Regions from separate parts of the Streptosporangium longisporum genome, predicted to be linked through region 3. Evidence: riboswitches for the same ligand, from Rfam matches in the RefSeq annotation. Region 3 holds a riboswitch; each other region holds the start of a gene.

Region 1 (2,257 bases), on a different contig from region 3:
CCGCGGCCATGGACCTGCTGCTGTCGGGCCGTACCTTCACCGGGGCCGAGGCACGCGAGCTGGGGCTGGCCGTCCGGTCGGTGCCCGGGGAGCGCCTGATGGAGGAGACCATGGCCTACGCCCGGGAGCTGGCGACCCACAGCTCACCGGCCTCGATGGCGGTGATCAAGCGGCAGGTCTGGGGCGACTGGCAGCAGAGCCTGGAGTCCTCGGAGTCGGCGGCCGTGCGCCTGATGGCCGAGTCCTTCACCCGCCCGGACTTCGTGGAGGGCGTGGCCAGCTTCGTCGAACGCCGCGCCCCCGCCTTCCCACCGCTGTAGACGAGCCCTCGTCGTGGACGGGCCCTTGATGTGGAAGGGCCCGTCTGGTCGTGCGGGTTCTGCCGGGTCAGGCGGGCTCAGGTGACCAGGGAGAGCCAGTGCGGAGTGGCGCCGAAGGGAGGGGTTCCGGCGGTGACGGCCTTCATCAGCCAGGCGGCCGAGTCGCGGGCGTTCTGCACCACGTCGGGCGGGTACGCGTACCGGATCCGGTGCTCCTCGAACTCGTCCTCGTCGTCCAGGAAGATCCGCCTGGTGCGGCCCTTGAGCACGTCACGGCGGGTCCGGATCACGTCGAGGTCGAGGTCGATCATGGTGACCTCGCCGTCGCGCCACTCGGGCACCGTGGAGATGTCGCAGTAGATCTCGTGCTTGTTCGGGGCGGCGTTGAAGGCGGCCGTCCACCAGGCGTCGCGGGGGAAGAGCATCACGAAGGGCTGCGGCCAGGCGATGGCGGGGCCGTCCCCCTTGTGGCCGCTGGAACCGGCCACGCAGCCCGTCCACACCCCGTGCTCGTCCTCGCCGAGCAGCAGGCCGCGGTGGTGCCAGTGCAGCGATCCGTCGTACTTGCGGTAGACCACGTTCACGATCTCGTAGGACATCCTTCGACAGTAGGGCTTGACAATGATCCATGCATTTCCTACCTTTTAAATAGGTTAAACGCGTCGATGTGAGACCCCGGCCGGCTGACCGGCGCCCCTTCCGTCGCGAGGGGCGCCTCCGGGGAAAACCCGGCGGCACGGTCGGCGTGCCGCGGACGCGGCCCCCGCCGGGCCGCCGAGACGTGTACGGGAGTGCCACATGTCGCAGAGCGCCACACCGGAACCCGACCATCCCGAACCCCTCGCCCTCGATCCGGACGGCGTCCCGGCCGGGGAGCCGGTGATCGTCAAGGGGATGGGGCCGGCCCTGGCCGGCCTGCTGGTGCCGCTCACCTCGGGCAGGGGCGGCCGGTTCGCCCGCGGGTACGACGGGGAGCTGGTCTACCTGCCCGGCGGACGCGAGCCCCTGCTGCACGTGGGGTCCTCGCGCGGCGTGCCGCACCACCGCGGGTTCGCCCACCCCTTCGGCGGCGCCGAGCCGCCGGTGCCGCGCTTCGTCACCCGCGACACGCTGGGCACGGGGCCGTGGAACCTCCGCCGCGACCTGTGGCCCCTGGTGGCCAAGGAACTCGCCTTCGCGTACTACCACGAGCTCATCACCGCCCACCCGGAGCGGACGCGGTCGACCTGGGAGGAGTTCGAGGAGGCCTTCGCGGCCGAGGAGTGGAACAGCCCCGCGATGCGCAGGCTCGTCCGCGCCGCCGTCCCCCGGCACCCCGACCGGCTCGACCTCGACCGTCTCGACCGGCCGCTGCACGGCATCCGGTTCGGCGACCGGGCGGGGGTGCGCAGGTGGATGCGCGGCTACCTCGCCGCCGACCTGGAACGGCGCTCCGACCCGGCGCACAGCGCCGACCACGCCATGGTCCTCGCCCTGCTCTCCGTCCGCGCCGTCCTCGCCGAGGCCGGCGTGTCCGACCCCTGGTTCCGGGAGTTCTCCGACCATCTCGCCGGTGGCTCGCCCGCGTCGTACCTGGAGGAACTCCGCGCACTCGCCGAGGCGGGCGTGGTCGTCTTCCTCGGCGCCGACCTGGTGATCGACCGGTACGAGGGACGCTGGCGGGCACAGAGCCCCACCGCCCCGGGGGCCGTGACCTCCGCGGTCCTCGTCGACACCGGACGGCCCGTGTGGTCGCCGGACAGGACGGCGGTCACGGCCTCGGGCGCTGACCCGTGGGCCAGGGCGCCGCGCAGGAGACCGGCCACCAGGACCGAGACGAGGTACTCCAGGATCCTCACGACGGCTCCGGTGTGGGGACGGCACCCCATCTGATCCCGCACGGCACGCCCCCCGGCCCGGTCGCGTCCGCCACGGCCGCGGGGGAGGTCCCCGCCCGG
Region 2 (2,257 bases), on a different contig from region 3:
CCGCCTGGCCCAGGGGATCTTCCAGGGGTCGGTCTTCCCGGGCAGCGACTACGCCTGGGTGGCCACCAACGCCGCCTGGACGGCCGTCCCCGGTGTGGACAACGGCGAGGGCGGCACGGTGCCCGTCGCCGGGGCCCGGGTCGCCATCGAGGGGGCCTCGGTCTGCCGTTCGGGCTCCACCACCGACTGGTACTGCGGTCTCATCCAGCAGCGTGACGCCAGCGTCACCTACCCCCAGGGCGCCGTCTTCCAGCTGACCCGTACCAGCGTCTGCGCCGAGCCCGGGGACTCCGGCGGACCGTTCATCGCCATCGACCAGGCCCAGGGCGTCACCTCCGGGGGATCGGGCGACTGCGCCGTCGGCGGCGTCACCTACTTCCAGCCGGTCGGCGAGATCCTCACCGCCTACGGCCTGGCCCTGAGGACCACGGCGGGCAATCCGCCGCCGCCGACCACCGGCACCTGCACCGGCTACCCCACCACCTACACCGGCGCGCTGGCCGCGGGGAGGTCCGTCTACCACCCCAGGAGCGTCTACTACCGGGCGGGCATCCCCGGGAACCACTTCGGGTGCCTGGACGGCCCCGCCGGTGCGGACTTCGACCTGTACCTGCAGAAGTGGAGCCGCTCCGCCTGGCGGGTCGTCGCCTCCTCCAGGAGCGCCGGCCCCGACGAGAAGATCACCTACAACGGGACGCCCGGTTTCTACCGTTACCGGGTGGTGAGCGTGGCCGGTTCCGGTGCCTACACCATAGGGCTCAGGGCGCCGTCCCCGCTCTCGGTCCGCAGCGGGTCCTGACCTCCGGCGGCCGCCTCCGGGCGGTCCGGTCCCCGGTCCGGTGTTCCCGCACGGTTCCGGCACGGTTCCGGCCCGGCCCCGGACCGGTGTCAGGGCCGGTGCCCCCGGCCGCCGCCGATGTCCGTGTCCGGCAGGTAACACGACGTGTCTCATACGGTGAGACGGCTTGCCGGGACGGCGGGGTGGCGAGGTAGAGTGCTGGAGACCTGCGCATCAGGTCGACAACTGAATACGTGCTCATCCAGAGGGGTGGAGGGACCGGCCCTGCGAAGCCCCGGCAACCCTCCCGGTTCAAGACTCGTGATCTGACGAGGTCGGCCGGGACAGGTGCCAATTCCGGTCTGTGACCAGGGTGGTCGCAGACGAAGATGAGGGAAAGGCCTCGCTTCATGGCGCTCGCAACCACTGAGAACATCACCTCGCTCGCCCACCAGGACGCGGGTGGGAGCTTCGGCCCCGCCGTGGCCCTGTCCTGTCGCGAGTGCGGTGCCCGCTACGACCTCGGCCCGAGCTTCGCGTGCATCGAATGTTTCGGGCCCCTCGAGATCGCCTACGACTTCGGGCGCGTGACCCGGGAGCAGATCGCCGAGGGGCCGGCCAACATCTGGCGTTACCGCTCACTGCTGCCCGTCCCGGCCGACGTGGCCACCAAGCCCAACATGGCACCCGGCTGGACCAAGCTCGTGAACGCCCGGAACCTGGCGCGCGAGCTCGGTATCCGCTCGCTGCACGTGAAGGACGACTCGGGCAACCCCACGCACTCCTTCAAGGACCGCGTGGTGGCCATCGCCGTGGAGGCGGCCCGCACCTTCGGCTTCCACACCCTGTCCTGCTCCTCCACCGGCAACCTGGCCGGTGCCGTGGCCGCCGCCGCCGCGCGGGCCGGGCTGGACTCCTGCGTGTTCATCCCCTCGAACCTGGAGCAGGCCAAGATCGTCATGGCCTCCGTGTACGGCGGCAGGCTGGTGGGCATCGAGGGCACCTACGACGACGTGAACCGTTTCTGCTCCGAGCTCATCGGCGACGAGCTGGGCGAGAAGTGGGGCTTCGTCAACGTCAACCTGCGGCCGTACTACGCCGAGGGCTCCAAGACGCTGGCCTACGAGATCGCCGAGCAGCTCGGCTGGCGCATCCCCGACCAGATCATCGTCCCGGTGGCCTCGGGCTCCCAGCTCACGAAGATCGACAAGGGGTTCAAGGAGCTGATCAGGCTCGGGCTCGTCGAGGACACCCCGTACAAGATCTTCGCCGCCCAGGCCGAGGGGTGCTCGCCGGTCTCGGCGGCCTACAAGGCCGGCCACGACGTGATCCGCCCGGTCAAGCCGGACACCATCGCCAAGTCGCTGGCGATCGGCAACCCGGCCGACGGCCCCTACGTCCTGGACATCGCCCGCCGTACCGGTGGCGCGGTCGAGGACGTGACCGACGCCGAGATCGTCGACGCGATCCGGCTGCTGG
Region 3 (2,257 bases):
TCGCACATCGGTCCCGGTCTCGGCTCCGGTCACGGACCCGCTCCCGGCCCCGGTTCCCGTCCCGGCTCCGGCGCCGGACCGCGCCCCGGCCTCCGCCGCGGACTCCGAGTGGCCCCGCGTCCCCGGCACGGCCGGCTCGCCCTCCCCCGAGGAGGCGTCCGGCTCGGCCTGGTAGCGGGAGTGCAGCTCGACCGGCTTCTGCGCCGTCTTGCGGCGCATCCGGATGTTCAGCAGCTCCACCAGCAACGAGAAGGCCATCGCGAAGTAGATGTAGCCCTTGGGGATGTGCTGCTCGAAGCCCTCGGCGATCAGCACGACGCCGATCAGCACCAGGAAGGACAGCGCGAGCATCTTGATGCTCGGGTGCTGGTCCACGAAGCGGCTGATCGGACCGGAGGCGAACAGCATCACCAGGACCGCGACGACGACGGCCGCGATCATGACGCCCAGCTCGTCCACCATGCCGACCGCGGTGATCACCGAGTCGAGCGAGAAGACGATGTCGAGGATCATGATCTGGACGATCACGGAGGCGTAGGAGGAGGCCATCCTGCCCCCGCCGTGGCCGGAGTCGCCCTCCAGGCTGCCGTGCATCTCGTGGACGCTCTTGGCCAGCAGGAACAGGCCGCCGAGTATCAGGATCAGATCTCGCCCGGATATCCCCTGCCCGAACACCTCGAAGAACGGCTCGGTGAGCCTCACCACCCAGGCGAGGGCCACCAGCAGGGCGAGGCGGCTGAGCAGGGCCACGAGGAGGCCCAGCCTGCGCGCCCGGTCCCGCTGCTCGGGAGGGAGCCTGCTCACCAGGATCGAGATGAAGATGATGTTGTCGATCCCCAGCACGATCTCCAGAGCGACAAGGGTGAAGAACCCTATCCATATCTCCGGGTTGGTCACCCAGTCCATTGCTTCCTCCTTTGTCGGCCCGTGGGGGAACAGAGCCGGCCGGCGGCCAGAACGGTTCTTCGGTTGACTCCCTGGACGACCGGGAGCCTCCAGGAGTTCCTCGCGCGCCCTTCCGTGTCGAAAGTCACCCCCGGTACCGGCCTGCGGCGCGTGTCCGGACTTGCGGAAGGGCGGCGGCCGTCGGTTATAGTTCCCCCGTAGGTCATGAGTGCCAGTGACAAGCCCCGGCTCGCTGGCCGGCAACCCTCGCGTCCGCGGCGGGGTGCCCCGGGTGAGGACCTGGTCCGGCACGAGGTGTGCCGGGCAAGCGCGGGCTTCGGGTGCCTATGTCTCATGGGTCGAGGTCCGATGACCTCGAAGGAGCACCGGCATGTCCACCCTGACGATCTTCGCCTCCACCACCGCTTTCACCGCTTCCACCGACGACGCCCGCACGGCCCACGCGACCGTCACCCCCGCGGCGCCGGCCACCGCGACCGGCGGACGGCCGATCCCCGCCGTGCTCGGCTCGGACCTGGAGGTCCCGGTGAAGGGCGGCAGGCTCGTCCGCTACGCCAACCTCGACTACGCCGCCAGCGCCCCCTGTCTGGAGCCGGTCAGCGCCGCCGTCGCCGCCGCGCTCCCGGCCTACTCCAGCGTCCACCGCGGCGCCGGGTACGCGTCCCAGCTGACCACGGCCCGCTACGAGCAGGCCCGGCACACGGTGCGCGCCTTCGTCGGAGCCCGCCCGCACGACTCGGTGATCTTCACCCGCAACACCACCGACGCGACCAACCTGCTGGCCCGGAGCCTGCCCGAGGGGACCACCGCGGTGGTCTTCGACACCGAGCACCACGCCTCGCTGCTGCCCTGGGACCGCGCGGTGCGGCTGCCGGTGCCGGCGTTCCCCGGCGAGGCCGTCCGCGCCGCCGACGAGGCGCTGTCCTCGATCGAGGGCCCGGCGCTGCTGGTGGTGACCGCGGCCTCCAACGTCACCGGCGAACTCTGGCCGATCGCCGCGCTGGCCCACATCGCGCACCGGTACGGCGCGCGCATCCTGGTCGACGCCGCGCAGCTCGTCCCGCACCGCCGCCTCAACCTGACCGCGCTCGACCTGGACTACGTGGTCTTCTCCGGTCACAAGCTCTACGCCCCCTTCGGCACGGGCGCGCTGGTCGGCCGCTCGGACTGGCTGGCCGACGCCGAGCCGTACCTGCGGGGCGGTGGCGCGGTGAGGGCCGTCACCGACGACGGGGCCGAGTGGCACGACGACCCCGAGGCCCGGCACGAGGCCGGCACCCCGAACGTGCTGGGCGCCGTCGCCCTGGCCGCGGCCTGCGACGCCCTGTCCGCCACCGGCTGGACCCCCCTG

Evidence for each region. Region 3 has a riboswitch for S-adenosylmethionine ahead of ABD832_RS12380 (aminotransferase class V-fold PLP-dependent enzyme). Riboswitches for the same ligand answer to the same signal wherever they lie in the genome.
Region 1: it holds a riboswitch for S-adenosylmethionine, as region 3 does, so the genes downstream of both, ABD832_RS22040 (hypothetical protein) here and ABD832_RS12380 (aminotransferase class V-fold PLP-dependent enzyme) in region 3, are expected to answer to the same signal.
Region 2: it holds a riboswitch for S-adenosylmethionine, as region 3 does, so the genes downstream of both, thrC (threonine synthase) here and ABD832_RS12380 (aminotransferase class V-fold PLP-dependent enzyme) in region 3, are expected to answer to the same signal.

Annotation. Positions count from the first base shown of each region.
Region 1 is NZ_BAAAWD010000012.1:183,450-185,706, reverse strand. It holds gene ABD832_RS22050 (enoyl-CoA hydratase) at 1-320, shown strand, start outside; gene ABD832_RS22045 (DUF402 domain-containing protein) at 398-919, opposite strand; SAM riboswitch class IV at 972-1,083, shown strand; gene ABD832_RS22040 (hypothetical protein) at 1,119-2,192, shown strand.
Region 2 is NZ_BAAAWD010000014.1:466,315-468,571, reverse strand. It holds gene ABD832_RS25455 (S1 family peptidase) at 1-799, shown strand, start outside; SAM riboswitch class I at 1,034-1,174, shown strand; gene thrC (threonine synthase) at 1,189-2,257, shown strand, end outside.
Region 3 is NZ_BAAAWD010000006.1:1,803,909-1,806,165, reverse strand. It holds gene ABD832_RS12385 (TerC family protein) at 1-906, opposite strand, end outside; SAM riboswitch class IV at 1,107-1,222, shown strand; gene ABD832_RS12380 (aminotransferase class V-fold PLP-dependent enzyme) at 1,277-2,257, shown strand, end outside.